DNA from 2 places in the Chryseobacterium sp. JJR-5R genome. Region 2 is predicted to be linked to the other one. Evidence: riboswitches for the same ligand, from Rfam matches in the RefSeq annotation. Region 2 holds a riboswitch; the other holds the start of a gene.
What was found. A riboswitch is a leader RNA that binds a small molecule or an ion and turns the genes downstream of it on or off. The one in region 2 is predicted to bind cobalamin.

Region 1 (16,239 bases), 100 kb from region 2:
GGATGGGTATGGCCTAAAATAGCCGGACCCCAGGAATTGATGTAATCGATATACGTATTATCATCGGCATCGGTAAGATAGGCTCCTTTTGCAGATTTCATAAAAATCGGTACTCCTCCTACGGATTTGAAGGCACGGACGGGAGAGTTAACCCCTCCAGGAATGTATTGGTAAGCTTCATCAAATAAAGCTGAACTTCTTTGGTATTTCATATGTAATTATTGGTTGACCTCCCGTAACTGATATAAAAGGAACGGTCAACAAAGATTAATTTCTTGGTTTTTTATCAATCAGATAAATCAATTGGCCGGCAGAAGGTTTCTGCCCTTCATCCATCCTGTTTTTTGCGTATAATTTATTTAATCTGATTCCGAACTTCTGGGCGATATCATGCATATCTTCACCAAATTCGGCTTTATAGGTAGGTGTATTGCCGTCAGAATTTTTAGATTCCAGAAAAACGATGTCATTTTTATGCAGCATATCATTTTCAAGTTCGTTCCATTTGATCAGTTTGCTTTCGCTGATCTTGAATTTTTTGGCAATGTACTGGATATTGGTATCTTCAGGAATAATAATGTATTTTAATCCGTCATTCGGATGGCTTTTAATCAGGATGGTATTGAGGACTTCCGCTTTGCTCTTAATCCTTTCTACCCTTTTCTGTTGCTGGGCATAGGAAGTCTGCTTGTAAGGAACTTCAACAGTTACCGGAGTTTTTACTTTCCTGGTGTATTTTTCAGGCTCCAGCTGTGCCATAAATGCCCTGTCCTCCTTAAGATTGGGATACATTTTCAAAACGGCATACATGACCTCTCGGGAACTGGTATTGTCGAATTCATATAATTTATACTTTTCAATTTTACCGATCAGGATGGAAGCATACCGGGGATTGGTAGCATAGCCCGCTTTTTTAAGGCCGTTTGCCCATGCGCGGTAATCTTTCATATCCAGATTAAATAGGTTGGCGTAATACTTTCTTGTCGAAAGAAACACAGAATGGTCTTCATAAGACTGTCTGGGATCATCATATACGCGGAAACACTCATTGGGAGCATCATCTGTGTGCTTCATGGTTTTTCCGGTCCAGTCTTCCTTGCATTTGATCCCGAAATGATTTTTACCTTCCAGTGCCAGACGGCTCTGCCCGCCTCCGGTTTCCAGAAGCCCCTGAGCAAGGGTTATAGAAGCCGGAATCTTATATTTTTCCATCTCTTCTACAGCATACCTTGCAAATTTCTGGATGTACTGATCTTCAGTGGCCCAGTTCTGAGCAGAGAATTTTGATAAAACTAAAAGGCTTAATAATGAGAAAAGTCTTTTCATGTTTTTACTTATATAATTAAACTTCTGTTTTGTTTTTCCAACAGCAGGTTGGCACCTTCAATCCCCTGTAACCCTCCGGTATGGAAGCACAGCACTTTGCTGTTCTCAGGAAAATAGCCATTCTCTATCAGATCAAAAACCTTCTGCATCATCTTTCCTGTATATACCGGTTCCAGCGGAATCCCATAGTGCTTTTTAAAATCATTGATAAAACGGATGTTTTCATCTTTTATTTTACCGTAACCTCCGAAAGCTGAATCTATTAAACTGATATTCTTCCGTGGTGTCAATTCAGATATTCTGTTATCCAGAGCATCATCCTTAACGACTTTAAAGCCTATGACATGCTGGCCTTCCCCGCAATATTTTGAGATTCCGGCCACCGTTCCTCCTGTCCCGACTGCAGTGCAAAGATAATCAAAATCTTTTGTATGCTCATCCAGCATCATTTTTATGCCTGCTACGGCGTCTTCATTGGTTCCGCCTTCGGGAATGATCAAAGCTTCAGGAAATTCCTGCTGCAGAAAAGCGGCTAATTTTTCTTTGTGCCGGTATTCCGTACGGGTAACGAATTTTAAGTTCATCCCGTTTCTTTTTGCGAAAACCAAAGTCGGGTTCTCACGCCATTTTTCCTGCAGCTCCTCTCCTCTTATAATGCCTAAAGTTGGAATCCCGGCTAAGCTGCCGACAGCAGAAACGGCAGCAATATGATTGGAAAATGCACCGCCAAAAGTAATGATGTACGGTTTTGCAGGATTTAAGGCTACATACTGATTAATGTTAAAAAACAGTTTCCAGTATTTGTTACCGGAAATCTGCGGATGGACGAGATCTTCCCTCTTCATAAACAACTGTATGTTGTGATGGACGGGAATTTCCTGGACAGGGATTTTTTGTATCGGAATCGGTAACAGCATTTTTAATTGATTATAAATATTTCCTGAAACTCCATAACTTTCTTTTTTTAAGATAATCAAGGTTATGCTCATTTGCATAAGCTTCCCTTTCAAAGGAAATCCTCCGGTAAGCCTTATCGCTGTCCTTCAGTTTGAAAACCCAGTAATAATATTCCACCACATAAAAAATATAAAAGAAAATAATAAGCATTTCGAGCTGCTGCCTTAAATGTATTTTTTCATGATTGACCAATACCTTATTTTTCTTATCTTCGGGGTTGCAGATCAGGATAAAAGGAAAAAGGGCAATGCCGTTGATTTTTAATCTTTTCAGCGATTTTTGGCATACAATTATCATACTAACAAATATAAAGTTTTTTTGACTTAGCGATTTAACTTATGGCACTTTTTGACATCAAAGAAGGCGAAGACTTTTACTACAATGAGCAGGGATATAAGGTTTTTACGGAAAAGTTTCATCTGAAAAGAGGCCATTGCTGTAAAAGCGGCTGTAAACACTGCCCTTACGGATACGATAAAAAGACTGATACATTCATTAAAAACGATAAAAAAATTAGATAAAATGAAAAAATATATTTTTCTCCTGTTAGCTTCGGCTACCCTGACCCTTACTTCCTGCAGCCCGTTCAATGTACGTTCTGATTATGCGGAGACGGCAAATTTTAATACATACAAAACCTATAAGTTAAGAATTGACGATCTTAAGCTGAACGATATTGATAAAGACCGGGTATTAAATGAACTGTCCAGACAGCTCCAGACAAAAGGACTTCAGCCGGGAGAAAATCCGGATCTGATTGCCAATGTTAAAGCAAACCACAAAAAAGTAACCGATATCAATTCTACTTCCCCTTACGGTATGTGGGGATGGGGCGGATCATTCGGATGGGGAATCGGCATGAACAGAACCTGGACGAGCAATTATAATGAAGGTGCCATTATTGTTGACCTGGTAGATGCAAGAACCAATAAACTGGTATGGCAGGGAATCGGAAGCGGGATTTCCGTGGATTCCCCGAAAGCCAAACAGAGGCAGATTCCTGAGATTGTAGCGGAAATTATGAAAAATTATCCTCCGCAAAGAAAATAAAATGTAATCCGATTAATCACAAGATATAAAGTCAATACAGTTTGTATTGGCTTTTTTATTTAGATACTGTCAATAAATTCAAGTCATTTATACTATTATTTATGAAACTGTAAAATTTAATAATTCCGTAATTTCTTATTCATAAATTTATATTAATCTTACCAGACATATATATTAACATGAAAAAACCATTACTTATCTTAACGTTTGCTTCAATGCTGGCCAATGCACAAGCCCCGGCAGGATATTACAATGCGGCGAACGGATTATCAGGAGCTCCTTTAAAAACCGCCTTAAGCAATATTATCACCAACGGCCATCTCGACAAAGGGTACAACGGACTCTGGACTGCTTATAAAACCACGGATGTTGATAAAAATTATGAAAATGACGGTTCTGTCTTAGACATCTATTCTGAAAAGCCAGCCGGAACAGACCCTTATAAATTTACGTTGATAAACAACCAATGCGGAACGTATTCCGTAGAAGGCAACTGCTACAACCGTGAACATATTGTACCGCAGAGCTTATTCAATGAATCCTCGCCTATGGTTTCTGATATTCATTTTATAAGGGCTACCGACGGGAAAGTGAACGGAATGAGATCCAATTACCCTTTCGGGAAAGTAGCCACCGCTACATTTACGTCCAAGAACGGATCAAAATTGGGGAACTCGGCTTCTTCGGGATATGCGGGAACGGTTTTTGAACCCATTGATGAGTTTAAAGGCGATGTCGCCAGAATGATTTTTTATTTTGTAACACGATACCAGAGTAAACTGTCCGGTTTTTCTTCCGGAAATATGCTCGGAGGCTCGGCATTCCCGGGGTTACAGACCTGGGAGCTGAATGTCCTGCTGTCCTGGCACAATCAGGACCCGGTTTCACAGGCAGAGGTCAACCGGAACAATGCGTCATATGCCTACCAGAAAAACAGGAATCCTTTTATTGACAACCCGAATTACGCCAGTTTAATCTGGGGCTCCGGCTCTTCCACAGGCGGCGGAACAACAACACCTCCTTCTCCTCCGGCTTCAGGCTCGTGTATCAACGAGAATTTTGAAACCATCCCTGCTACAAGCCCGGCATCTTATATGACAAGAACCTGGACAAATAATTCGGTTTCATGGACGGCAACGGATGCCAGAACGGATCAGACGGTTTCGGGGAAAGCCGTTACAGTGAGGGCGGGTTCACTTACGTCAGGGAATTCAGGCAACGGCATCGGATCATTAACGGTAACCACACAGCTTAAGTTTTCAGGAAGCAACGGCACTTTTAATGTTAAAGTAAACGGCACTACGGTAGGAACGGTCCCTTATTCTGCAAATGCAGTGACAACAACCATCAGCAATATCAATATTTCCGGAAATATATCCGTAACCCTTGAAAATACTTCAACAGGCAACAGAGTGGCCCTGGATAATCTGAGCTGGACCTGTTATACGGGAACTTCAAAAACGAACCGGCAGGCCGTTAACGGCTTAAACACGATCCAAAAAGACCTGCAGATCTATCCGAACCCGGTTTCCGGTCAGGAGATTTTTATAAAAGGTAATGTTCAGGATATTAAAAAAGCTGAAATTTATGATCTTCAGGGAAAGGTAATTCAAACCATTGACCAGCCTTTTAAAAATACCGGGAACCTGATCAGGACTAATAACCTTGAGCAGGGAGTTTATATTTTAAAACTGGATGACCAAGCTTTGAAATTTATTGTTAAGTAAATCATCAGTTCTGAACTGCAACAAAAATCCTTCTTTCAATATGAAAGAAGGATTTTTAATTGTAAGGAAATGAAGGAATTACTGTCCCTGCATATCTCTTAATCTTTCCTGAAGCAGCTCAGGGTTTAAAAGTGCATCTGTACCAATGGCAGAAATGATGTAGATGTAATAAATAACCGACAGGATGTTCAGCACAATCCCTATGATACATAAGATCCGTCCTGTCTTCAGGTTACTGTAATTATCATACTGTCCGGGATTCTGGTTATAAAGGGCCATATCCTTATTAGCCAAAACCAAACCGATGATGGCAGCAATAAGGCCTACAATCCCGTAACAGCAGCATGTTACAAGAGAGACAATTCCTAAAATTAAAACGCCTGTTGCGTTAGGTAACTTTTGATTCATAGTTTAATATTTTAAATGTTGTGTTGTGTTGTTTTGTTTTGAATTTAATTATATCAGAGGATGTTTATAAAAATAAGAAACGACCATAATTACCGCATTGATACCGGCAAGCATAACCAGTACATTACCGTAATTCCTTTTTGTATCCACAAAATTTAATACCACAGCTGCAAAAAACAGCAATAAGGTATATATGGCGGGAAACATGTGAAAAGCATCACCAAACCTGCCTTCGAATACCATGACAAGGGCCCTTTGGGTACCGCAGCCGAAACATTCAATTCCTAAGAATTTTTTACTCGGGCAGGTCAGCATGAAATCTTCTATTTTCATTATACTATTTTCCTTTCCAAATATAACAAATTAAGAGGAAATTTTTGCTCTTAAATACTGGTGTGGAAAAAAGCAGTCTTCTTTCATTTCAAATGATCCCTGAATAGCCATATAAGGATTCCGTAAAATCTCCCTTGCGATAAAAATCAAATCAGCATCGCCTTTCTGAAGAATTTCTTCTGCCTGCTCTGTCTTTGTGATCAATCCTACTGCACCGGTTTTTACCTGCACCTCATTTTTCACCTGTGCAGAAAACGGAACCTGGTATCCCTCATATACAGGAATTTTAGCACCGTGGATATTGCCTCCGCTGGAAACATCCACCAGGTCAACCGCATGGTTTTTCAATATTCTTGCCAGTTCTCCACTGTCTTTGATATCCCAGCCATTTTCAGCATATTCGGTTCCGGAAATCCTTACAAATAACGCTGTATTTTCATCCAGCTCTTCATTAACAGCATCTACAATTTCTATCAGAAACCGGATCCTGTTTTCAAAGCTTCCGCCGTATTCATCTGTCCTGATATTGGAAAGCGGCGACAGGAACTGGTGGATCAGGTAACCATGTGCCGCATGGATTTCAATAACATCAAACCCTGCATTTACAGCCCTTGCCGCTGCTGCTCTGAAATACTGAACCTGTTCCTTGATTTCTCCGGATGTTAAAACATGAGGAACCCTTTCATCCGGATGATACGGAACCGGGCTTGGCGCAACGGTTTCCCAGCCTTCTTCAACAGGAATCTGGACGTTGTTCCAGGTAGAGCCTTTTCTTCCGGCATGGGAAAGCTGGATCCCTATTTTACTTTCAGAATTCTGATGCACGAACTGCACAATGCGCTGCAGCTTTTCTGCCTGCTCGTCATTCCAGATTCCCATACAGTGGTTGGTGATTCTTCCGCGCGGCTCCACACCGGAGGCTTCTACAATCAAAAGGCCTGTCCCGCCCTGGGACCTGCTGCCGTAGTGTACAAAATGAAAATCATCGGCAAGACCGTTTTCACAGGAATACATGCACATCGGGGACATGACCCAACGGTTTTTCAGTTCAACGTTTCTGAACTTAATCGGAGTGTATAACATTTTAAATTGAATATTTTAAAAGTGAAATTTTCAAAGACGGGGCCATATTGCCCACCTCATCAAAAAGAAGTAAATTTATCCCCCTTTTTTATTCTACAATATATGAAAAAAGAAACTCAGATCAGTTACGAATATTTTAAGAATAGCAGTGAACTGAACGATATAGAGAAAAAATTATTTGAAAAAGCGAAGGAAGCCCGCGAAAATGCTTACGCTCCTTACTCAAACTTTTTGGTAGGCTGTGCCGTGATGCTGGAAAATAATGAAATCTATTCCGGAAATAACCAGGAAAACGCAGCTTATCCTTCCGGCCTCTGTGCGGAGCGGACTGCACTGTTCTGGATTGCGGCCAATTTCCCGGACGTGAAAATCAAAAAGATTTTTGTAGTCGGAGGCCCGAAAGAACCTCACGGAAAAAACCCTCCCATTCCTCCCTGCGGAGCATGCAGGCAGAGCTTAATGGAATATGAAACGAAACAGAACGAAAATATCGACCTTTATTTTTCCAGTATGAATGAGGAAGTGGTTAAAGTTCATGCCATCAAGGATCTGCTTCCGTTTTATTTTGATGCCACATTCCTTTAGGAAAACTAAACCCTGCTTTTACATTTAAAATCTTAAACCGTTTTAGGATTTTTACGAATTCTGCTTATGCTGATTTCCAGTCTCAGCATGCCTCATGCAAATGAAAATCATATGGCGGATACAATGCATACTTACTGTCTTTTTTAACGATCTGTAAAAAACCCACCTGAAAATTATATAGTTCCCATTGTCCAATCCTAATTAAAACCTTAAATTTGCAGCTGTTCAACAATGGGAATTTGGTGAAAATCCAGAACAGACCCGCTACTGTAAGTAATTCCGCCAAAAGAATTTACAAGTCAGATACCATGTTGAATATACATATTGATGAAGCTTTCGTGGAGTGAAGCACAGTCGGTAACTAACCTCTTTGTAATCAACAAAGTCAGGGGATTTCCTTCTATGTATCATTCAGCAAGCTTTTTTATGGCTGAGTAAAATTGAATGAGAAAATATCTGCCTTTTTTTACAGTTTTCCTGATCAGTGTACCCGCATCCGTTTTTTCACAGAAACGGGAAAAGGACAGCATCGGTACCCGGATGATCCAGGATATTATCATCAACAGGAAGCGCCAGGAAACCGGGGTCATCTCTTCCCAGAAACTTTCCGGAACAGAGCTGGAAAAACTGAACAGTACTTCCGTGGCAGATGCCGTACGGTACTTCTCAGGCGTACAGATCAAGGACTACGGCGGGATCGGCGGGATGAAGACGGTAAATATCCGTGCCATGGGGACCCAGCATGTAGGCGTATTCTATGACGGAATCCCTATTGGCAATGCCCAGAACGGAACCGTGGACCTGGGAAGGTTTTCACTTGACAACCTGGAAGCCATTTCGCTGTACAACGGACAGAAAAGCGAGATTTTCCAGTCGGCACGGGACTTCGGCTCTTCCGGATCCATTTATCTTCAGAGCCGCACACCGATTTTCACTGGAACGAAAAAAAACAATATAAATATCAATTACCGCTCCGGGTCTTTCGGAGTGATCAATCCATCCGTCCTGTTTGAACAGAAAATCAGCAATGCGGTAAGCCTTTCTTTAAATACGGAATACCTTACCGGAAACGGAGAATACAAATACCGACAGAAGGTAGCACTGCCGGACGGCTCTCCGGGCTGGGAAAGCTACGGTACCAGAAAGGGCGGCGATATTGAAGCCCTGCGTGCAGAGGCCGGAATTTCCGGAAAAATAACCAACGGATCGTGGAAACTAAAAACCTACTACTACGATTCGGAAAGGGGAATTCCCGGAGCGGTCGTAAAGAACAGGAATATCGAATCCAGCAGGCAGTGGGACAAAAACTTTTTCGTCCAGGGAAGTTTTCAGAAAGAGATCTCCCCGAAATACCAGTTCCTGGTGAATGCTAAATTTGCTGATGATTACATACACTATTTCAATGACAATCCGGAAGGCACGCCTATTTTCATAGACAATACCTACAAACAGCAGGAAGTTTATGTTTCTACGGCGCACCAGTACTCCCCCTACAAATTCTGGAAGATCAGCCTTTCGGCAGATTACCAGTACAATACACTCGATGCGAACTTGCGGCAGTTTGCCTATCCGCAGCGGAATACGGAGCTTATTGCACTGGCTACCCAGCTCGATCTGAAAAAATTTAAGCTGCAGGGAAGCATTCTCGGAACTTTTGTGCAGGAAAAGATAGAGAACACCACTTTTTCGGTGCCTCAGAACCGTTCTGAGTTTACGCCTACGGTATTTGCATCTTACCAGCCTTTTCAATCAGACTTTAAAATCCATGGTTTTTACAAAAGGATTTTCAGGATGCCTACTTTCAATGATCTTTATTATACGGAACTCGGAAGTTCGCAGCTGAGACCTGAATTCACCAATCAGTATGACCTGGGCTTTACCTTTAATAAAGATTTCGGTTCCGGAATCCTGAAGAACATCAACCTGATTGCGGATGCCTATTACAATAAGGTCCATGATAAGATTATCGCTTACCCTAAAGGACAGCAATTCCGATGGACAATGGAAAACCTGGGCGAAGTGGAAATTAAAGGCGCCGATGTATCCGCGCAGGCCATCTGGCTGATTGCGGAAAACCTGTTATTGAGCAGCCGCTTTACCTACACTTATACACAGGCACTGAATATTACGCAGGCTAACGGCATTACATCCTATTACAGGAACCAGATCCCTTACATAGCAAAAAACAGCGGCAGCATGCTGCTGGGGCTTACTTATAAAGAATGGCAGCTGAACTACAGCTTCATTTATGTAGGCGAACGGTACAACATGTCTGAAAATATTCCAAAAAATTACGAACAGCCCTGGTACACCAGCGATATTTCCGGAACCAGGGAGTTTAACCTGAAAACCTGGAAATTCAGGCTAGGCCTTGAAGTGAATAACCTTCTGAACCAGCATTACAGTGTCATCCAGAATTATCCTATGCCGGGAAGAAATTACCGTGTAAGCCTGAGAATAATGCTTTAACCAAATGAAAAAAATGAAGAAGTTCTGTCTGTTTCTGGTTTTTTCTATAATTCTTACCGTTCAGTCGTGTAGGGAAGATTATGACTACATCAATTACGGCGCTACCAATACCGGCGTACAGGAGCCGGAAGACATTGATATCAAAGGGCTCTACGTACTGAACGAAGGAAATATGGGCAGCAATAAAGCCTCTATTGACTTTTTTGATTATTCCACGGGGGTCTTTACCGAAAACTACTATAACGCACAGAATCCCAATGTGGCCGGAAGCCTTGGCGACGTGGGAAATGATATCAACACCTACAGGGACAAGCTGTATGCCGTGATCAACCTTTCCAATTATGTGGAAGTAATGGATGCCAAAACCGCAAAGCACATCGGTGAAATCAGTGTACAGAACTGCAGGTATATCAGTTTCCATAAAGATTATGCCTACATTACCTCTTATGGAGGTGCCGTAGGAAGCTCACAGCCGGGCTACGTAGTGAAGGTTGATGTCAATACCCTCCAGGTTGTCGGGAAAGTCTTCGTAGGAAAACAGCCCGATCAGATGGAAGTGGTGGGCGACAGACTGTATGTGGCCAATTCCGGCGCCTACAGCGCTCCTGATTATGACAATACGGTTTCTGTCATTGATCTGAACACTTTTACTGAGATAAAGAAGATTGCGGTAGCCGTTAACCTCAGCAAAATCAAGAAAGACGATACCGGGAAACTCTGGATTACCTCCCGCGGGAATTATGGCAGCATTCCTCCCAAAACCTACGTACTGGACCCTGCCACCGACCAGATAATCAAAGAAATCAATATGCCGCTGAGCGATTTCGATATGGTGGAAAACAGGCTGTATTATTTCAGTTATGCATGGACTTCCACAGGAACCGCCAGCAGCTACGGAATCCTGGATACAGATACTTATCAGGTGATCAGCAGCAGCTTCATTACAGACGGCACACAGACCGGGATTGTTATTCCTTACAGCATTGCAGTAAATCCTGTAAACAGTGATGTTTTTATCTGTGATGCCAAAGATTATACTTCTTCCGGAGAACTTTTCTGTTACAGTAAATTCGGGAAGCTGAAATGGAAAGTAAAAACAGGTGATATACCGGGACACCTTACTTTTTTGCGTAAATAAATCAAAACAATAAATTTAAATATATGAAACAGTTTTATTCCAACATGTTAAAAGCAACTTTTGTTGCCGCAGGGTTTGTACTTACATCCGCCCAGTACTCCAACGGATACATCGTATCGAATGAGGGCAATTACGGAAGTCCGACTTCAGAGATTTCCTACATTGACGCCAACAATAACGTCACCAATAACGTTTACGGCTTGGCCAATAACGGTGAGCCTCTGGGGGATATTTTACAGTCCATTTATTTCAATGGGGACAAATCTTATCTGGTTATAAACAACTCCAACAAGGTTGTGGTAGCTAACAGGTCAAGCTTTGTAAAATCAGCTGTCATTACCAGTAATGTCGTTCAGCCAAGGTATACCACTATAGCAAACGGAAAGATATATACAAGCAACTGGGGAACCTCTGCCACACAATACGTTTCGGTACACAATGCAGCTACTCTGGCCTATATTACCAGCATCCCTCTGAATGCAGACCCTGAGGAAATCATCACGGTAAACGGAAAGGTGTATGTAAACAAATCCTCCTACCGTGCAGGAAATAGCATAGAAGTGATTGATCCTGCTACCGATACCATTATTAAAACCATCACTTTAACTGACGGGCTGCAATCTTTAACGGTAAGCGGAAATGATATTTTTGCTTTATGTACAGGGAGCACAGGATCTACGGTTTACAGAATCAGCACTGCTACCGATGCGGTAACAGGAAGCGTATTTAATGCTTCGGTAGTCCCTCCATCCTCTTATGACGCTCTTAAGTTTACATCAGACGGAAATCAGCTTTTTATTGCCGGGTCTACCAGCGTGTATTCTTTGAATACGGATTTGGCTTCATTCAGCAGCACTCCGATCTTTACGACACCTGCAAGTGGAACCTATGGTGATTTTTACGGTTTTGCCACTATCGACGGAAAAATTTTCCAGGGCAATGCCAATGGCTTCACGGCCAATTCCACAGTGAAGGTCTATAACCAAACCGGAACGCTTTTGAACAGTTTTACGACCACCATCGGCGCAAACAATGTATATAAAAATGTTTATTCTTCAGGAGTCCTGGCCGTAGCTGAAAACAGGCAGAGCAAAGGCAAAGATGTTTCTATCTATCCGAATCCGGTATCCGATATCCTTTACGTGAAAAATGCAGATGCATCGCAGTATACAATTTCAGATAGCTCCGGAAGGATTTTAAAATCCGGGGTTTACCAGAATGGCATTATAGTATCTGATCTTCAGAAAGGAACTTACCTGATCCATATTTCGGATAAAAACAGTCAGAAAACCGAAAAATTTATCATTAAATAAGTACTGACAGAAAATCAACTGAATTTATTATGAAAAAATTATCAATAGCTGCTTTTTGTCTGTCCGCCTCTTTTTTAATGGCCCAGAGCTATGCACCGCAGGTTGGAACAGCCGGTACAACTGCCATTTCCAAGGACAGTCCGCTGTTCAAATCGTGGGCCAGCGGCTGTACTGTGGTACGCGGTCTTCAGCAGATCAACGGAACTGCCGGGACCTACGCCAATGCCGGGACCGATGCAAACGGAACAGGAATTGCGAACGGATCTGTGGTGAGCCTCGGAGACGGGGGCACGGGGACCGTTACCTTCTCCAAAGCCATTGTCAACGGCAGCGGGTTCGATTTTGCGATCTTTGAGAACGGTTTTGTTTCCGGTTCTTCAGGCAAAGCCTATCTGGAACTGGCTTTCGTAGAGGTAAGCTCAGACGGAGTGAATTTTTTCCGTTTCCCTTCCCATAACGAATACCCTGCTGATTATATCCAGAATTCCACAGATGCCGGAGGACCCGGATTTGCTACGATGGATGCAAGATACCTGAATAATTTTGCCGGAAAGTACATCGGGAGCTACGGAACCCCTTTTGACCTGAGCGACCTTCCTGACAATCCGCTGCTGGATAAATCGAAAATCACGCATATAAAAATCATTGATGTGGTGGGCACCAATGCTGACGGCTATAAGACCTTTGACAGCTTCGGAAACGTTGCGGTAGATCCTTTCCCTACGCCTTTTGGTTCATCAGGGTTTGACCTTGATGCCGTAGGCGTGATTAACGAAGCTGCGGTATTATCAGCTGCTGAATCTACAGTTTCAGACCGGAAAATAAGTATCTATCCTAATCCGGCTTCCGATTTCATCATTATCAATGCGAAGAAGGAGGTTGCCGTAAAAATTTACAGCATCAGCGGTGCACTGGTAAAACAGGGTAAAACGGTAAATCAGAGAATGAACATTTCCGATCTGCAGAACGGAAACTATATTGTACAGATCGGGTCTGATGGTGAACAGCAGAACCTGAAGCTGATCATAGCGAAATAAGGTGACGTGACGTGACGTATGGCCTGCCGGATTATCTCCGGGGCATCATCCTACAGTCACCGTTTTACATCATTTTTTTTTCATCATTTGTGTTTTTTTCCGGGCGGTTTCGAAGAAACCGCCCGGATTTATTTCAACAAAAAAAGCAACAGATCAATCCATTGCTTTATTATTTATTTTAAACTGTAATTTTATGCTAAAGTCAACCCTAACTTTTCAGCTTCTGCAATTACAAAATGCCTGGCTTTTTCACTGTCGTTTTCTATTTCGCCTTCCAGAATAGCTTCTTTCACTTTTTCCTTTAAAATCCCGATTTCGCGTCCCGGCTTAAGGTTAAACATGGCCATGATTTCCTCTCCGGAAATCGGCGGCTGGAAATTCCTTACCTGGTCTTTTTCTTCAACTTCCTTAATTTTAACGGCCACATATTCAAAGTTCTTCTTGAATTTTTCCTGTTTCCTTGAGTTTTTTGTGGTGATATCTGCTTTGCAGAGCGTAAAGAGGTCTTCCAGGTTTTCACCGGCGTCAAACAGCAGCCTTCTTAATGCGGAATCCGAAGCATCATCGGTAACCAGAGCAATAGGCCGGGAAGACAGCTTCACCATTTTCTGGACATATTTCATATCAGGTCCTAAGGGAAGTTTCAATCTCTGGAAAAGGGTCCTGACCATTTTGGAGCCTAAAAATTCATGTCCGTGGAACGTCCAGCCCGTTCCTTCAACAAATTTTTTCGTCGGGGCTTTTCCGATGTCATGCAGCAGAGCCGACCAGCGCAGCCACAGTTGGTCCGTGTGTTCAGAAATATTATCCACCACTTCTAATGTATGATAGAAATTATCTTTATGCGTCTGCCCTTCTACTTCTTCCACGCCTTTCAGATCAATAAGCTCGGGAATGATCAATTTCATCAGCCCGGTTTCCTCCATCAGTTTTAATCCGGCTGAAGGTTTCTCCGAAAGCATGATTTTATTAAACTCCACCATCACCCGTTCCATGGAAACAATTTTGATCCTTTCCGCTTCCTGTTTAATGGCTTCCAGTGAATTTTCCTCAATCTCAAACTGTAATGTAGAAGCGAAACGTACGGCTCTCATCATTCTCAGAGGATCATCAGAATACGTCCGGGCAGGTTCTAGCGGCGTCTTCAAAATTCCTTTTTCCAAATCATCCATCCCGTTAAAAGGGTCAATCAGTTCTCCGAAATTAACCTGGTTCAAGGAAATAGCCATTGCATTGATCGTGAAATCCCTTCTTTTCTGATCGTCTTCAATGGTTCCGCCCTCCACTTCCGGCTTCCGGCTGTTTTCGGTATAGCTTTCCTTCCGGGCCCCTACAAATTCCAGCTCAAGGTCTTTGTACCTGATCATAGCCGTTCCATAGGTTTTGAAAACGGAAACTTTCATACCGGGATCAATTTCTCTTCCCACATGCTGGGCAAGCTCAATTCCGCTCTGCTCCGTAACAAAATCAATATCGGTGGAAGCTTTCCTTTTCATCAGCAGATCCCTGACATACCCGCCGACAATATATACAGACTGGCTGTTCCGGCCTGCCACTTCAGAAATAAGTTTGAAAAGTTTAAGATTTTTATTCTGATTAAGATTAATGAACATTTTTTTAAAGATGTTAGATATTAGATACCAGATATTAGATTACAATCAGGATTAAATTTATTCCATTGTTAAATATTATCTAATGCAAAACCACTAAGAAATCAGGTGATGGATAGTTTAAAACTAAAAATTCCCGGCTTCTTAATGGTCAATTGATCTGCAAAGATAATTAAAATCTTTTTCTTTACTCCCGGAGAACCTTTATTCTGTTATCGCTCCAGATTTTTATAACGGAAGACCCTGAATACTCAGAAACTTTCTCACGGCCTTCTTCTACGGCATAATCTACCAGCTTGATGATTTCAGACGAAATATCCGAGAACTTTAAAGGGCTTTTATCGCCGCTGAAATTCGCCGAAGTGGAAACCAAGGGCTTATTGAGCTTGGTAATTAACTTTTTACAGAAATCATTTTTTACCAGGCGGATCCCGATGCTCCCGTCTTCTGCCAGCAATTCCTTGGGAAGCCCCCTGGGGTTTTCATAGACAATGGTTACCGGCTTTTCGCTCAGGTCAATAATTTCCCAAGCCATTTCCGGCACATCCACCAGATCCTGCAACCGTTTTTCAGTTTCAACCAAAATGATCATGGATTTATTTTTCTCCCTTTTTTTGATGTCAAATATTTTATTGACGGCTTCAATATTCGTGGCATCGCAGCCAATTCCCCAGATTGTGTCTGTCGGGTAAAGGATGGTTCCTCCGGATTTTAATATGCTAATGATGTTTTCCATGTAATAATGTATGTTTTGATTAAAGTCTTTTAATATTCATTTCTTTACTTCAATGCTTATCTTAATATTCTTTTCAAATCTCTTGCTTTAAAATATTGTGCAAATAAAACAGGCGTATTGAATCTTGTCGTTTCCTTAAGCAAAGTATATAAAACTTTCCCTTCATTGATAAAAATGTAAGTAGTCTGGTCATAGCCGGAAAATCCTTTGAAAGCAGGTTCATTCAAAAAAAACAAATGTTCTGTTGCCTGGTAAAAGGTGTACTTTTTTCTTTTGCTGTAGTTGATCAGCCTTCTTTTAATTTCCTCCGGCCGAATATCTGTAGTGATTTCCTTAAGATTTATCTCAGTAAACTGACAGTATACTCCGCGCAATCCTATAATCATAATTAAAAAGGGGGAAATAAGAGAAAAGGAAACCTCATTAGATACTATATTATCCAGTATCAGAAATAAAGATACAAGAAC
Region 2 (16,239 bases):
TACCCGGGAAATCTTTATCATTCCGATCCTCCTGCAAGATGAAATTATGCTTTGAAAGAAGCTTTTTTGAGTTCTCATTGGATTGATCGGTCATCGCTAAAATCTTCTGCAAATTTAATTCATTAAAACCAAAATGTAAAACGGCAGTCAATGCTTCAGACATGATACCCTGCCGGTGATACTCCGGCAACAGTTCATAGCCGATTTCCGCTGTTTTCCGGTCTTCGGAAAAATTCCAGAGACAGATGGTCCCGATAAGATGAGCCTGATCTTTTAAAGAAATCCCCCAGTAAAAAGTCTGATGGTTCCGGGTTCTTTCTTTAATGGTTAAAATAAACCCAAGCGCATCATAATTGTTCTTAGGTGAGTTTCTCTGTACAAACTGATTGATCATTTCATTGCTCCGGATCTTCAGAATATCTTCAACGTGGCTTTCGTTGATTTCTTTTAACTGCAGTCTCTGGGTTTCCTGTTTCATATTTCAAATGTAATAAAAACCTGATCATCCAGCATTTTCAAATTCTCAAATTATCTCATTTTCAAATTAACATTCATATTTTCACTAAATTTGTACTGTGTATATAAATAAAGAAGATTTAAACGAATTAGAGTTTCCGCAATTGCTCGCGGAGATCTCTCCTTTTGCCTATTCTCCGAAAACACGGGAAAAAATTCTTGAACTTCGTCCGATGAATATTGACGAGGCTGAGCTTTCTCTGAAAAAAACTTCCGAATACCTGTCGAGTTTTGAAAGTTCCAATGCGATTCCGTTTGATGAATATGAAGATATTGAAACTGAACTGAAACTGATGCTGATTGAGAATTACCGTCTTGAAAACAGTGCTTTCATCAAAATAAAAACCCTTACGGAACAGATCGGGAAACTGCAGAAGTTTTTCCCTGCCATGCCGGACACCTTCCCTACTTTAATGAATGATGCGTCCGTTCTGGAATTCAGAAAAGAGATTATTGATAAAGTGGACAAAGTTTTCAACCGGTTCGGTGAAGTGAAAAGCGAAGCTTCCCCGATCTTAAAAATATTAAGAACTGAAATCCAGGCTGCGAAAAAGGCGATCCAGGAAAATTTCAACCGGGTTCTATTCAATTACGGACAGAGTGATTTTCTGGATGATATCCGGGAAAGCAATATTGAAGACATACGGGTATTAGCAGTAAAATCTGCCTATAAAAAAAGAGTTCCGGGAAGAGTACTGGGACTTTCAAAAACAGGCTCAATCACTTACATTCAGCCGGACAGTGTGGTAAAACATTACTTTAAGCTTAAGGAAAGCGAAGAGGAAGAAAAAAAGGAAATTGATAAAGTCCTGAGGAAGCTGACGGCAGAATTAGCCGAATTCCAGCCCCAGCTCTGGAGATACCAGATGTATATTTTTGATCTTGACCTTACCCGTGCAAAAGCCAAATTCGGAGAACTGGTCAATGGGATCCTACCGAAAATCAATCGTCACAAAACGTTAAGGCTGAGGGAAGCTTTTCATCCCTTGCTGTTTTTGAGGAACAAAGCGGAGAACAAAACCATTTTTCCGCAGACGCTGACGTTAACGGACCATAACAGGATTATCTGTATTTCCGGACCGAATGCCGGAGGAAAATCCATCACCCTGAAAACGGTCGGGCTGCTTCAGCTGATGATCCAAAGCGGGATCCTGATCCCTGCACATCCGAAATCCGAAATGTTTTTCTTTGATAAGGTGATGACGGATATCGGGGATAACCAGTCTATTGAAAACCACCTTTCCACCTATTCATCACGATTAAAGAAAATGGGCGGCATCATCCGTGAAGCGGATGCCAATACCCTTTTGCTGATTGATGAATTCGGGACGGGTTCCGACCCTGAACTGGGCGGTGCCCTCGCAGAAAGCTTCCTTGAATTTTTCTATGATAAGAAAAGTTTCGCTATCATTACTACGCATTACACCAATATCAAACTGGTGATTGAAGAACTTCCCAATGCCCAGAATGCAGCCATGCTTTTCAATGAAGAAACATTAGAACCGCTTTATAAACTTGAAGTGGGACAGGCAGGAAGCTCCTTTACTTTTGAAGTGGCAGAAAAAAATAAGATCCCGAGGTTTATCATCCATTCCGCAAAGAAGAAAGTGGAACATGATATCGTTAATTTAGATAAAACGATTGTCAAGCTCCAGCAGGAAAAATATGAGGTGGAAAAGCTGAAGTCTGATCTGGCTGAACGGAAAGAATCCGTTGAAGACAAACGTGACAATCTGCAGAAACTAAATGAACAGCTTCAGCAGAAACTGTTCAATTTTCAGAAGTTATATGAAGATGAACACCGCAAACTGCAGTTCGGGACCAAGATTGAAGGCTTTATCGACAGCTACATCAAAGGAAAATCCAGGAAAGACGTAGTGAAGGATTTCGTGAAGATCCTGGAGCAGGAAAAATTCAGGAAAGTGGGAGCTGATAAAGATGAAAGCAAGCGGCTTCAGGTAGTCAAGAGAAAGATCACGCAGCAACTGAAAAAGGAGGATGTCATTGAAAAAATTTCTGAAACCAACGAAAAGCTGGAAGAAAAGCGCAAAACCGACCGTGCATTATGGCTGAAAGAAGGCCAGCGCGTCCGCATCACCGGAAGCACCAGTGTGGGAACTATTGAAAAGATCTCAAAAAACAAAGTGGTTGTGAATTACGGGATGTTCAAAACAACAATTGATGCGGATGAACTGGAAAGGATTTAAGGGCTAATGATAACGGTAAAGACACAGATCGCATTCAGGGATTTTTTAATGTTTAATCTGAAAACTTCATTGATCAGGTTTATGGTATTCCCATTGATTGCCCTGTTTGTTTTTATTGCAAATTTTTATAATGCTGAACGTGACGATCATGAAATGTACAGGCAGATTATCATCTGTTGGTTCATTTTTTCCATATTTCTTGTCATACGTTCTTATTTTAGTGTGAAAAATGCTTTTTTTTCCAATAAGAATGTTCAGGAAACAATTACTTATACTTTTACAGAAGAGAAAATCTGTGTGGAAGGCGATACATTTGACACGGATTTTACCTGGGATACGGTGTATAAAGTAAAAGAAAACAAAGACTGGTTCCTGATTTATCAGAGTGCACAGGTCATGAACATGGTCCCTAAAAAATATTTTACCCGGGAACAGATCCCGGAACTCAGGAATATGATCAAAACCAATCATATAAAAGCAAGGCTCAGGAAAGATTGATGGTAGAACTTAATAAATAGTGAAAGAGAGCATCACCGATACTCTCTTTTTTATCTTAATTTTTTTATTTTTACAGGAAACGAATAATGTACAAGACTTTTAAAGTACTTTCAGACATTCCCGAAAAACCGTCCGGAACCGGTGTATAATGTACAGACAAAGAATGAAGAATCGCAAGCGGCTCCATTGATTAAACGGGTAAATGTTCAGGATTAATCAATGAATATCTTGTTAATAAAATAGAATATCCCATTTAAATTACCAGATACCTGAATGATTAAAAAGCTCAGCATCCTCAGGATTTTTTATGTCAAATTACTTATTCCTGCTGTTATCGCTTCCCTGCTGATAAGTTTTTCACCGGGTTTCAGCGCAGGCAGTTTCGGGCTGTGCTTCCTGTTGTTTCTGCCATGCCTGCATTTCCTTATTTATGAACTGCGTTTCAGAAACGAGTATTACTTTTACGCCAATTTCGGGTTTTCAAGACTGTTTCTTTGGATTTTTACATGCTCATTAAGCATCCTGGTCAACAGCATTACCAAATTCTTATGAGCAGACTGTGCGCAGACAGCATTACCAAATCTTTCGGCGGAAAGCAGGTTTTAAGCGACATCTATCTAGGATGCGAAACCGGCACAGTTACGGCATTACTGGGAAGAAACGGTACCGGCAAATCTACCCTGCTGAAGATTATATTCGGTACGGTAAAAGGCGATTCGCAATACATTAGGGTTGATGATAAAATCCTTCAGAACCAAACGGACAGAAAAGGCAGGATTGCTTACCTGCCGCAGTATTCTTTCCTTCCGAAAGGCATTAAGATTAAAAATTTAATTCCGCTATTCTGCAATCAGGAAAATGCCGGGAAACTTTTAGCACTGGAATTAATGAAGCCTTTGCTTAACGAAACCTGCAGGAACCTTTCCGGTGGTGAAAAAAGAATAGCTGAAACTTTACTGATCCTGTACTCGGATTCAAAATTCATCCTGCTCGATGAACCGTTCAGCGGGCTTTCCCCGAAACTGACTGCTGAAATGCAGAGAATTATTAAGGGACAGACGAATTATAAAGGCATTGTTATTTCTGACCACCGTTTTCAGGATGTGCTGGATATTTCAGATGAGGTTTATCTTCTTTCCGGTTCACATTTAAAACAGATTAAAAATTTAAAAGAATTGGAGCAGCATAATTATCTCCCGAAAAGTATTTAATTTATATATTTGAACGGTTAAAAAAATTTCATGATGATTTCCGTAAACAAAACATTGTACCTATCCGTTTTCAGTCTTTTTTCCATGGCTCTTGCAAAAGGGCAGAACAAAGTCCCTTTTGGTGTTGTAAAAGCTGAGGAAGGTTATGCCATGGTGCGGGTTCATAAAGAAGATTACCGGAAAATCATTGATAAGATCCGTATGAAAACAGGCGATGTTTTTATTTATGAAAAACCGGCTCCCGGCGAAACGGAATGGATCTGGATTAAATATCCTGAAAGGGATGATACGGATAAGCCTTTCGTAAGGTATGACAGCATTACCAAAGAAGGCATGGTGAATAAAAACCGGGTAGTCTTTGTGGATAAGCTCCCGCAGTTTACGCCTTCAAAATCCAAAAACGGAAAATCACTGATCTTTACAGATGATTCCGATCCTAAAATTCCGGGAAACCAGAGAACGAAAGTCATCATTGATGTTTATCCTTCTTATGCACACATCAAAAAACAGACAAAAGATGCCGATGGAAATATTTTAACCATTGATAAAGTGAAACCCTGGGGTGTAGGCAAAGAAATTCCGGAAGGCATGACTGAAATTAAATCTGTCAGGGTACAGCAGCCGGGACGCGGCTCTGTTTTCGTAAGGGATGCCATTAAAAACATGTTCCAGCCGACAATGGATTTTAAAAACATCGGCGTAGCCGCCATTGACAATGACCATATTTTCCTTTACATGATCAACGGTTCCGGTGAAAACAGGTATACTACAATCTGGACCATCAAACAGGGAAAGGCGGAAAGCCAGATCATTTATAAAAATCCGGAATAATTCATCCGTAATCATTATTTTTGCAACCGTAAAGCCAGCAGCTTCGGGCTACAGCCTTCTGCTTATGGCTTTTCAGAAACAGGTTCTGCTTAACCGCAGATTAAAAGGGAATCGTGTGAGAATCACGAACTGTCGCGCAACTGTAAGTAACTGAAGTCTTTATTAAGAATCCACTGTTTTATATTCCATAAGATGGGAAGGAAATAAAGATGTTACCAGTCAGGAGACCTGCCTCTTTCTTATATACAAAAAACTTTCGCGCTCTGAAGTTGTATTGATCTTATGGTATGGTATATTTCAGGAATTCCCGGATTCCCGGAATTTTGTTGTTCTGTTCAATATCTCTTCATGTCGCCTTAATTAATAATGAAATATGACTACAGAAGAAAGAATTGAAACCTCGGAAACCAGAATCTTTAAAGCCGTTTTCCCCAATACCACCAATCATTACGATACGCTTTTCGGAGGAACCGCGATGCAGCTGATGGATGAAGTGGCTTTTATTACCGCAACCCGGTTTGCCAGAAAAAGGGTGGTCACGGTAAGCAGTGATAAAATCGATTTTAAAAAACCGATTCCCGCAGGAACCATCGTTGAACTGATCGGAAAAGTTTCCCATGTGGGAAAAACCAGTATGAAGGTGAACGTAGAAATTTATACGGAACAGATGTATTCTTATGAAAGGGAAAAAGCGATTGTAGGCGATTTTACTTTTGTAGCGATTGACGAATCTAAAAAGCCTGTACAGATACTGTAAATCTTCGGGGCGGCCTGCGGCCGCCCCGAAGATACTTTTCTGATTTCTTGTTTTCGGCGGGCTTCGCCCGCCGAAAACAAGAAAATCTCCTTTATAAATCCCATAAGAACCTATCTATCTGTCAAATTATTTCAAAACCTTTTCCGTTTCCAGGTTTTTAAGCAGCAGCAGCTGAAAAGCCTCCCCCAGTTCATCAGAAGCCCTGCTGATCGCATTCTCCAGCATATGGCGGATCTGTTTTTCGGTAACGCCGGCTTCGGTCCAGCTTTTTCCGGAGGTATGGGAATTCAGGATAAACGGCATGATGCGGTCAATGGCGCAGGCGAAAATGGCGTCAGGCGTCTGCTCTTCTTCAAATTCCAGCCAGAGGTCAAAAAACTCTGAGCGCAGGGGTTCATCCAGGATACCGAAGATTTGCCGGGCAGCAATCTGTTCCCTTTCAAATTTCCCGGTCATGGCTGCTTCATCAAATAAAAAAGTGTCTCCGGCTTCTATTTCAACAAGGTCATGGATGGAAAGCATCCTGATCACCCGCAGCAGGTCAATATCAGCTCTGTTTCTGGCGTAGGGAAAAAGAATCTGGGCCAGGATAATAATCTGCCAGGAGTGTTCTGCCGTGTTTTCTCTTCTGCTGTCATCTGCATTGTAGTTTCTGCGCTGTACGTTTTTCAGGGCATCTACGGCCAGGATAAAATCAATTTCTTTCTGTATTTTCATGATTCTGTATATTGTTTATTGCAGGATCGGTGCAGCATTTGCTGTTGATCTGTGATTCAATTTTAAATCTGTCTTATCTTAAATCCATACAAAAATAAGGGTTTTTAAGGTAAACAGACTTTTACAGCCATGTGAGAGATTAGTTGTAATTTTACTAAAAATATAGTATATGGAGCCAAAGTTCAATTATCCCGCAGAAATTAAAGGAAGAAGAAAGCTGTATTCTTTAGTGAACGGCGTAAGCAATCCGCTGGATACCATAAGCGGAAACCACCGCATTGCAGGGGACAGCTACCGCATCAGGGCCAATTTTACAGACAAAAACTTTATCTTTTCTCAGGACAAGGAATTTGTGGAATATATTTTAAAGCAGAATCATAAAAACTATTATAAATCCGAGATACAGTCTGTTACACTCGGTAAATACATCGGGAATGGTTTGCTGACCAATAACGGGAAAGACTGGCTTAAGCAGAGAAGACTGATCCAGCCGGGTTTCAGCAAGACAAAAATCGCCAGTCTCGTTTCGATTATGGAAGATGAAATTGATACGGCTTTTCAGCCGTTCGGTACCGGACAGGAAACGGACCTGTATGAATTTTTCCATTCGCTGGCCTTCAGTATTGTTGCCAAAACCCTTTTCAGTTCAGATATTGATAAAAATACGGTAAAGGAATTAGGGAAAATCATTACGGAAATCCAGGAAGTTTTTGCCAAGGAAGTCCGCCTGCCTTTTTACACCAATATTTTAAAGTTTTTCGGAGTGATAGACCGCAATATCGGGAAAAGCAAAAGAGCAAAAGCAATCCTCCAGAATATCCTTGATAAGCGCAGAAGTTCCGGAGAAGAAAAAAACGACCTCCTGGATATGCTGATCAACGCCCGGTATGAAGATACCCAGCTTCCTATGTCTGATGAACAGCTGGTGGATGAAATGCTGATCCTTTTTATTGCAGGCCATGAGACAACAGCCAATGCATTAAGCTTTATCTTTTTTGAGATCAGCCGGCATCCGGAAGCTGAAGAAAAACTCAGAAAAGAAATTACGGATGAAGGGAACACTCTTTTTTCACCGGAAAGCTTAATGAAAAAATCATATACCTCCAATATCATCAAAGAAGCCATGAGGCTTCATGCTCCGGCCTGGGCCATTGATCGGCAGGCACTGGAGGACGACAGCTTTAAAGAATATTCCTGGCCGAAAGGCACTTTCATTATCCTGTATATCAGCGGGCTCCACAGGAACCCTAAATACTGGGAACAGCCGGATTCATTCATCCCTGAACGTTTTGATAATGAGAACGCCAGAAATTTCGCCTACTACCCTTTCGGCGCCGGTCCAAGGCTTTGTATCGGGGAACATTTTGCTGTGATGGAAATGGCACTGATCATCCGCAAATTTTATCAGCAGTTTAGTTTTATTTCTTCCCATCCTGAGATAGAGAAGAAAGCATTAGTTACGTTAAGACCGGTCAGCGTTAAAGGTAAAATTATTAAAAATCCGGTCTGATTTTCTTCCGTTTTTGAGCTAACTGATTTATATTTAAAAATAATTCAACTGATATTCAAACAGTTGGATTTTTTTATTTTAAAATTTCACTACTTTGTATTGCATATTACCATTTTAATTACATATCTTTGTAATGTAAAATCGGAACAGGTTCAACTAGCTAGGAACTGAATTCTGAAATAAATAACTAATTGACAAAACTTATTAAAGATGAATACTGAAAATACCAAAGCGCAAATGCGAAAAGGGATTCTGGAATTCTGTATTTTAAGTCTCATCAATCACCGTGAAATGTATGTTTCTGACCTGATTGATGCACTGAAAAAGGGAAAACTGGATGTAGTGGAAGGAACCCTCTATCCTCTTTTAACAAGATTAAAAAACGGTGAATTCCTTTCTTACCGATGGGAAGAATCCACCGGAGGCCCGCCAAGAAAATACTATCAGATCACAGAAAAAGGAAAACTGTTTCTGGATGAACTGCAGAATACCTGGAATGAACTGACTGCTTCAGTCAACCAAATCACTCAAAAAAATTAAAAAAACAAAGCTATGAACAAAACACTCTCAATAGGACTCGCAGGTTTTTCTTTTACGATAGAAGAGCATGCATATATAAAACTCAGCGATTACCTGAATGCCCTGAGAAGCTCACTGGACGCTTCGGAAGCTGATGAAGTAATGCACGATATAGAAATCAGAATGGTTGAAATCTTCAGGGATACCATGGCAAAACGTGAAGTGATCAATGATGCGGATGTAGAAGCAGTGATTGCGCAGATCGGGAGCCCTGAAAAAATTGAAGAACAGGAAGAAGCTTACTATTCTGAAAAGAATACCAGAAGAACTTCAACGGCAGGCAATGAGTATTCTGATAAAAGGCAGCTGTTCCGTGATCCTGAGAGACAAAAAATCGCAGGGGTATGTGCAGGTCTGGCAGCCTATTTCGGAATGGATCTTACCGCGATGAGGCTTATCTGGGTTGGGGCATTCTTATTCCTTTGGGTAGCACCGGGATCTTCATTTCTGGTCATCATCCTGTATTTTATCCTTTGGGCCGTGCTTCCGAAAGCTGAAACGGCATCAGATTTCCTGAAAATGAAGGGCAAGCCCCTGAATTTTGATAATCTTAAGGAAGAATCCAGTAAAATTGTACAGTTTGCCAATGAAACCACCACAAGGGCAGGGGAAATTTATATTGAGAACAAACCATATATCAATAATGCGGGCAGCGGAGTCTGGAATGTCCTGAAATATATTGCAGGTGCATTTTTCGCGATCATGGCAGTCAGCAGTATTATCGGTGTGTTTGTCGTGTTCGGGCTGTTCGGGATTGATTCTGATTTCCCGGGAGCCAATGAAATGAAATTTTATTTTGATGATGACGGGTTGTATAATGTTTTAGCGGCACTTATCATCATCGGATCTTTGATTCCTGCATTAATTTTCAGTCTGTTAAGCATTAAAATTTTCTCACCCAAAACAAAGCTGAGAAACATCGGATGGGTTTTAGGGGCGCTGTTCCTTACGATCATCGGCCTCGGAACGTATTTCGGACTGAGTATCGCAAAGAGAGAGATGATCTTTAAAGGACATAAGGAAGATACGGAAGAAGTAGCTATTAATACCGATTCAGATACTTTATATGTTGACTCGAAGCAGATCACCATTCCGCAGAACTTTACAGCCTATGATGACAACCTTTATTCTGACAGGGTATCGGTTTACAGAAGAGACTGGATCCATGTAGATGTTACGAGAAAAGCAAACATCAGGACGCCTTATCTGATCATCAAGAAGGAAGCCAAGGGATATAACCTTCCACTGAACGTAAATGTTCCGGTAGAAGTTGTTAACAACAGAATCATGCTTCCCAACTTCATCAAATATTCTTACGGGCACAGATTCAGGGATTACAATGTTGATTATGAACTGGTTGTACCGCAAAACACAATTGTTCTTCCTGTAAAAGACGATGCCATTAATTTTGACGGCGATTTAAATGCAGACGGAATCAATGACAATGAACAGGAAAGGGATGAAGACGGAAACATTAAAATTGAAAAAAATAAAATTACCGTGAACGGTTCTACCATTGAATACAGTTCGGAAGATGACAATAACGACAGCATCATCATCAACGGCAAAAAAGTACCGAGCAACAAAGCTGACAAGGTAATTGATTCAATGAAAAACAGCATCAGAAAGATGAAGGGTGCCAATATAGACTTCAATGTAGACGAGGATAAAAACGAAATTACCATAAAGACTAAATAACTCACTGGAGAGAGTGGCAAAAGGTGTGGAGGGATAACCCAACCGTTTGAAATTCATACCCTTCTTCTCTCAAAATAAATTAAAAAAAACTCATATTTAATTGAGTATGTAAATAAAAATCTATACATTTGTATAGAAAAAATAACCTAGGACACTTAAAAATATTAAATAATCATGGTACAGTTAGCATTAGAAATTGTAATCAAAATCGCAGATTTAATCAGCGGTTTATTTTAAGAGCAATAATATTTCAATATATTTGTAAAGTATAACCACTTTGGTTATACTTTTTTGTTTTAATCCAAACGATATGAAAAAGCTGCTGGGCAAGCTAATACTGAAATTAATGGGCTGGGAAGTGGTCTTACAGGGTGACGTAAACAGCCTGAACCGATGCATTCTGGTGGTAGCCCCTCATACCCATAATATGGAATATATTCTGGGCAACCTGGCCTACTGGTCTTTAAACAAACCCCTTAAAATCATTATCAAGGATGCCCACACCAAGGCATGGTACGGAAGTGCCGTAAGAGGTCTGGGCGGAATCGGTATCGACAGGAGCCAGAAAAACGACCTGGTAAATTTTGTAGCCCAACAATTTGCCAAAGATGATTTCAGCCTGGTAATCACACCCGAAGGAACACGCAGCTGGGTCCCGAAATGGAGAAAAGGATTTTACCACATGGCACTGGCCGCAAAAGTCCCGATTGTTCTGGCAGCCGGGGATTTTAAAAGGAACAGGGTGTATCTGGGATATACCATTCCTTATGAAAGAATTGCTTCGGTACCGTTCACGGAAATCATGCAGGAAATCCAGGATTATTATATCAAAAATGATATTGTCCCGAAAATACCGGAAAACTGGAACCCTAATATCATGGGGAACGAAACGGAGGCACGGGGTTGAAATTCAGGTTGACAGGGCTGCGTACGCCTGCTTATTATTATTTACCAATTGCTATTTATCACTTATAAAAATGACAGGAACCAAAGAGGAAATACTGGCTTTCATCAACAGCTGGGGCGAAGAGACCTTTGCCAAAACACTGGATATACAGTTTACAGATATTGATCTGGAGCATGAAACATTAACGGCTACCATGCCCGTTTTACCGAGAATCCATCAGCCTTTCGGGATTATGCACGGCGGCGCAAGCTGTGTTCTGGCTGAAACCATGGGATCCAGCCTGTCCAATATCTTTATTGACGGCGAGAAGTATTACGGCGTAGGCACCAACATCAATACAAACCACCTGAGAAGCAAAAAGAGCGGAATGGTAACCGCCGTTGCCAGATTCATCAGGAAAGGGAGAAGCATGCATGTTTCTGAAATAGAAATCCGTGACGAGAAAGACCAGCTGATCAGCCACACCACGATGACGAATACAATTATCAACAAATAATATCCATTAAAAAATACGGGCTCAAAAAAAATTTGAGCTTTTTTTGTATTTAAGCTGCAACCTTTTATTTTTTCTGCATCTTATAATAAAATAATCACCATGAAAACTCTTATTTTGTCTCTCTTATTATTGCTGATATCAGCAGTTTCCTGTAAAACAGACGATTCCGACATTTCAGACAAGATCGCTGCTTATGATGTTTATGTAGGTGGTGTAGATGAATTCCATGCCTGTTATTGGAAAAATGGTCATAAGGTTTTACTTCCGGGAGGAGAAAACCTGCAGGGAACTTATATTGCAGTTGATAATGGGAATGTGTACATGATAGCCAATAATATTGAATCGCTGGGCGGTAACCATACTGTTGCGGCGTGGTATTTCTGGAAAAACGGAGTAAAACATAATGTAGCAGATTACCTGGGCGTGCCTCAAAATACAATAACACAACCTAACAATATCGTTATCCATAATAACATGACTGTTAGAAATGGCGATATTTACTTTAATGGAATCATAAAAAACCCTGTTCCTACATCCGCGTCTGATCAATATCTTTTTTGCTCCTGGAAAAATGGGGTTAAGACTGTTTTAGAAACTAATGAAAATCCAACGGGCTTGGGCTTAGGCAGCTATGGATTTTTTAATAATGATATCTATATCTCAAAACGTTATTTTGGGACACCGGGTAACCTGACAAATTGGGAGGTTGGGTTTTATAAAAATAACAGTTACCATTTTCTTGCAAATAATCTTTTACCCCGCAAATTCATCTCAGACAATTCAGTACTTTATCTGTCGCTGATTGATATAAATAAAAATTTTTATCTAAAAAATGTCATTACCAATTCCAATGTGACGATTCCTGCAAATATATCCCAAAGTGGCATTACAGATTTTTCACTGGATGGCTCAGATAAATATTATATCGGAAATAATTTTTATTATTTAAATAATAATTTATTCACCATAAATGATCCGGATGGATTTAATTCAATAAGACACTTTTTAGCAAAAGATCAGAATATATACATGACGAGAACCAAAAACTCTATGGTTAAGTTTTACATAAATAATGTAGAGATTATGAGCCTTCCCGATACAGCAAGAGGTTGTTTTAACTCTATTTTTGTCGTTCCCAACTCATTATAATGCAGCAAAACAGCAACTTAAACTGGCAAAAAGTATACAGCAATTATTCCCCGAAACTATTGGGGATCTGCCGCAGGTATATACCGGATATTTACACAGCGGAAGACATTGTGCAGGACAGTTTCATTACTGCCATACAGAAAGACCATCAGCTGAATGATGAGAAAGCACTCTTTGCCTGGCTGAAAAAAATTGTGGTGAATAACGCTTTACAGCACATCCGTAAACAGAGCAGAGAAACGTTTGTAACTACCGAACCCTCAGAAATCCCAGATATCCCTTCAGAAATGGAACATCATTTTCCGGAAGAAAAAAATGCCTTCATTTACGATTTTACCAATGAAGAACTGCTGTCTTCCATAGACCATCTTCCTTCCCATCATAAATCGGTTTTCAATCTGTTTTTTATTGAGAACTATTCCCATACGGAAATTTCTGATGTACTGGGAATTACGGTAAATACGTCTAAATCGCATCTTCTCAGGGCTAAAAAATCGGTCCAGAATTATTTGCTGAACCACATTGTCAGGGCTGATACCCCGAAAAAGAAAACGGCGCAGCTGCTGGTGATTTTCGGACTTGGCGGACTGCTCTGGGCACAGACCTTTCAAAGCAAATTTTCAGATTTCACGGTTCAGCCTTCCAGGACCCTGCAGATTCCCCCGGATATCAAAATATCTCCTCCTTCATTTTCCTTATCAAACCCGGCATGGAAAAAGAAGACCTTTATAGGAGGAACTGCCCTGGTGATTATCATTAGTTCGGTTTTTTTATCAAATCCCGGTAATGCTTTTTTCACAAGAAATCATTCAGCGGATTCTTTAAAGTTATATCAGGAAAAACAGCCTGAATCCAATTCCAGTTCATCTTTCGAAGACGGAAAAAGCAAAGGCCTGATCCCAGCAGACCAGATGAAAGATGAAAGCCTACATCACGGCAGTTTTGCAGAAGATCCACAAACAGACATGTTAAAAACCACTACTGCTACAGTACAAAAAGATATTGAGTCCGGAAAGAACCCCGGAAAAACAATCCTGAAAGACTCCGTAAAAGAAACACCGGAAAAAGTAATTGTGGTAAAGAAGATCATTAAAAGAGATACCGTCTTTATAGAAAGATAAATGCGCCTGAACATGTTTTCAAGAAAAATAATACTCTTTTTAGCTTTTGTCACCATAAGTTTATCCTATGCACAGAAAAGAAAAAAAGTGGACACGGTATATGTGTATGAAAATATTACCGTTTATGATACGGTATACCTTATTAAACCTGTGAAATTCAGACACAATGAAGTTATTCTTCCGGACATGGAGATCCGGGAGAAATTTTTTGTCCGGAATATCTATAAGGAGGAAATAGATAAACAGCGGGCTGAAAACAGAATCAGCAGACAGAAACGTCCACTTTTTGAATATGGTATAGAAGGCGGAATGGGATTGAAAAACAGCACCTGGGCACAGGAACTTTCATCGGACCGTCAGCAGTTTGGCGGGCATTTCGGAGTTTGGGTTTCAAAGACTGTTTTTACGCCTCAGTTATCCGTCATGCTTTCCGCCAGTCTCTACCGCTGGAATTCTACGCTTGATCTTGATTCCAATAAAGAGGATACTTACCTGAACGGATTTTATTTTACGAAAGACAGTCAGCCACTGTTATTCCAGCGGTTCAATAATAAACATTTTGAATACGCACTTCAGATTAAACTGCTGTATGAATGGAAAAATTTCCGTCCGTTTGCCGGACTTGCGGTCAACAGAAACAGGTATACCCTGCAGTTTCTGACACCTGAAAATATGATGCTGAATAAACCGGAGGATTTCAAAAGCCACCGTGCCAATCTCGGGTTTTCTTTAGGCACCCAATACAGGCTTTACAGACGTATCCTTCTCTCTTTGGAATACCAGCAGCATACCCTGAAAAATCTTTCCTTAAAAAACAGCAGTTTTGATTTTGACGTTTTTAAGACTAATAATACCTTTGCAGAAAGAAAAATCAGTTTCGGGATTTCCTATATGATTTCCAGGCCCTGATTTGTATAACCTATTTATTTCCGCATGATTTATTTCAAATTCCCATTCGATGAAAAACTGTATTCCACAGATGAAAGCTCACAGGACAGCCAGATAAGTTTCTACTCTTTCGATGGCCTTCATCAGATTAAATGTCAGGGGAAAATTACTGAAATAAGTCCTGAAGCTTTTGACAATGCTGCCATCAGCAGCGAACTTCTGTCAAAAGACAATAACGGTTACACCGCGGAAACAAAAGAAGAATATATACAGAATTTACACAAGGTCATTGATATCATCAAAGACCATAAATTACCCAAAATGGTGTATTCAAGAAGGAAGATATTCGTGGATTTTAATGAATTGAATGTAAAAGAAAGCTTCAAAAACCTGTGCAGATCTTATCCCAATGCCTTCAGGTACCTTTTAATCAACGGTGATAATTCATGGATGGGTGCCTTTTCTGAAGTCCTTGGAAAGTTTAATAAACATACCTGTGATTTTAAAACAATGAGCCTTGCAGGTACGCTTCCGGTTTCGGAAGACTGGTCGGAAAAAGAAATTGAAGAGCAGAAACCGGTAACAGACTATATCAGGGATATTTTAAGCCGACATTCTGAAAGACCAGAAGAATCTGCTACCCATGACCACATTTCAGGGGGCATCAAGCATCTGAGGACAGACTTCAAGGTAAAAATAAAAGAAGAAGACCTGGATTCTATTATTCAGGAACTGCACCCTACCCCTGCCGTATGCGGTATCCCGAAAGTATTCTGTAAGGAACATATTCAGAAGCTGGAAAAATTTCCACGGGAACTGTATGCAGGCTATATTAAAATCGAAACCGAAGAAACCGTGCAGTATTTTGTTAACCTGCGCTGTTCCAAATTGTACCGCAATTCCGTTCATGTATTTGTGGGCGGCGGCATTACAGTTCAAAGCAGCCCGGAAAAAGAATGGGTTGAAACAGAGCTTAAATCCGAAGCGGTTCTGAAAAATTTAGCGGTTTCCTGATAAATCGGTCAGACACTTTTAACGTAAATGTTCTGCCAGCAAATCATGTTTGAAGCACTAAAAAACCTCCTTCGCATGGAAAGAGGCTGTAATAAATTTATGAGATTTAAAATTATTTCTTTACACCGATCTTACTCCAT

Region 1: linked by a shared signal. The riboswitch ahead of SD427_RS13965 (TonB-dependent receptor) and the one ahead of SD427_RS13440 (acyl-CoA thioesterase) in region 2 are both predicted to bind cobalamin.

What each region holds. Positions count from the first base shown of each region.
Region 1 is NZ_CP139137.1:3,172,935-3,189,173, forward strand. Features, by position in the region: gene hemL (glutamate-1-semialdehyde 2,1-aminomutase) at 1-212, opposite strand, end outside; gene SD427_RS13915 (glucosaminidase domain-containing protein) at 268-1,326, opposite strand; gene SD427_RS13920 (1-aminocyclopropane-1-carboxylate deaminase/D-cysteine desulfhydrase) at 1,335-2,243, opposite strand; gene SD427_RS13925 (hypothetical protein) at 2,254-2,580, opposite strand; gene SD427_RS13930 (DUF5522 domain-containing protein) at 2,622-2,804, shown strand; gene SD427_RS13935 (DUF4136 domain-containing protein) at 2,806-3,333, shown strand; gene SD427_RS13940 (endonuclease) at 3,513-5,060, shown strand; gene SD427_RS13945 (CCC motif membrane protein) at 5,139-5,468, opposite strand; gene SD427_RS13950 (DUF2752 domain-containing protein) at 5,517-5,801, opposite strand; gene SD427_RS13955 (NADH:flavin oxidoreductase/NADH oxidase) at 5,832-6,884, opposite strand; gene cdd (cytidine deaminase) at 6,987-7,469, shown strand; cobalamin riboswitch at 7,664-7,799, shown strand; gene SD427_RS13965 (TonB-dependent receptor) at 7,914-9,938, shown strand; gene SD427_RS13970 (YncE family protein) at 9,952-11,076, shown strand; gene SD427_RS13975 (DUF5074 domain-containing protein) at 11,100-12,389, shown strand; gene SD427_RS13980 (T9SS type A sorting domain-containing protein) at 12,419-13,426, shown strand; gene SD427_RS13985 (CCA tRNA nucleotidyltransferase) at 13,618-15,039, opposite strand; gene SD427_RS13990 (L-threonylcarbamoyladenylate synthase) at 15,224-15,772, opposite strand; gene SD427_RS13995 (hypothetical protein) at 15,829-16,158, opposite strand.
Region 2 is NZ_CP139137.1:3,070,093-3,086,331, forward strand. Features, by position in the region: gene SD427_RS13410 (GNAT family N-acetyltransferase) at 1-478, opposite strand, end outside; gene SD427_RS13415 (endonuclease MutS2) at 576-2,723, shown strand; gene SD427_RS13420 (YcxB family protein) at 2,730-3,221, shown strand; gene SD427_RS13425 (hypothetical protein) at 3,495-3,773, shown strand; gene SD427_RS13430 (ATP-binding cassette domain-containing protein) at 3,770-4,432, shown strand; gene SD427_RS13435 (hypothetical protein) at 4,463-5,263, shown strand; cobalamin riboswitch at 5,327-5,514, shown strand; gene SD427_RS13440 (acyl-CoA thioesterase) at 5,637-6,020, shown strand; gene SD427_RS13445 (HD domain-containing protein) at 6,147-6,737, opposite strand; gene SD427_RS13450 (cytochrome P450) at 6,907-8,247, shown strand; gene SD427_RS13455 (PadR family transcriptional regulator) at 8,458-8,787, shown strand; gene SD427_RS13460 (PspC domain-containing protein) at 8,800-10,524, shown strand; gene SD427_RS13465 (1-acyl-sn-glycerol-3-phosphate acyltransferase) at 10,835-11,431, shown strand; gene SD427_RS13470 (PaaI family thioesterase) at 11,502-11,927, shown strand; gene SD427_RS13475 (hypothetical protein) at 12,027-13,076, shown strand; gene SD427_RS13480 (sigma-70 family RNA polymerase sigma factor) at 13,076-14,197, shown strand; gene SD427_RS13485 (outer membrane beta-barrel protein) at 14,210-15,106, shown strand; gene SD427_RS13490 (chorismate-binding protein) at 15,131-16,099, shown strand; gene SD427_RS13495 (hypothetical protein) at 16,212-16,239, opposite strand, start outside.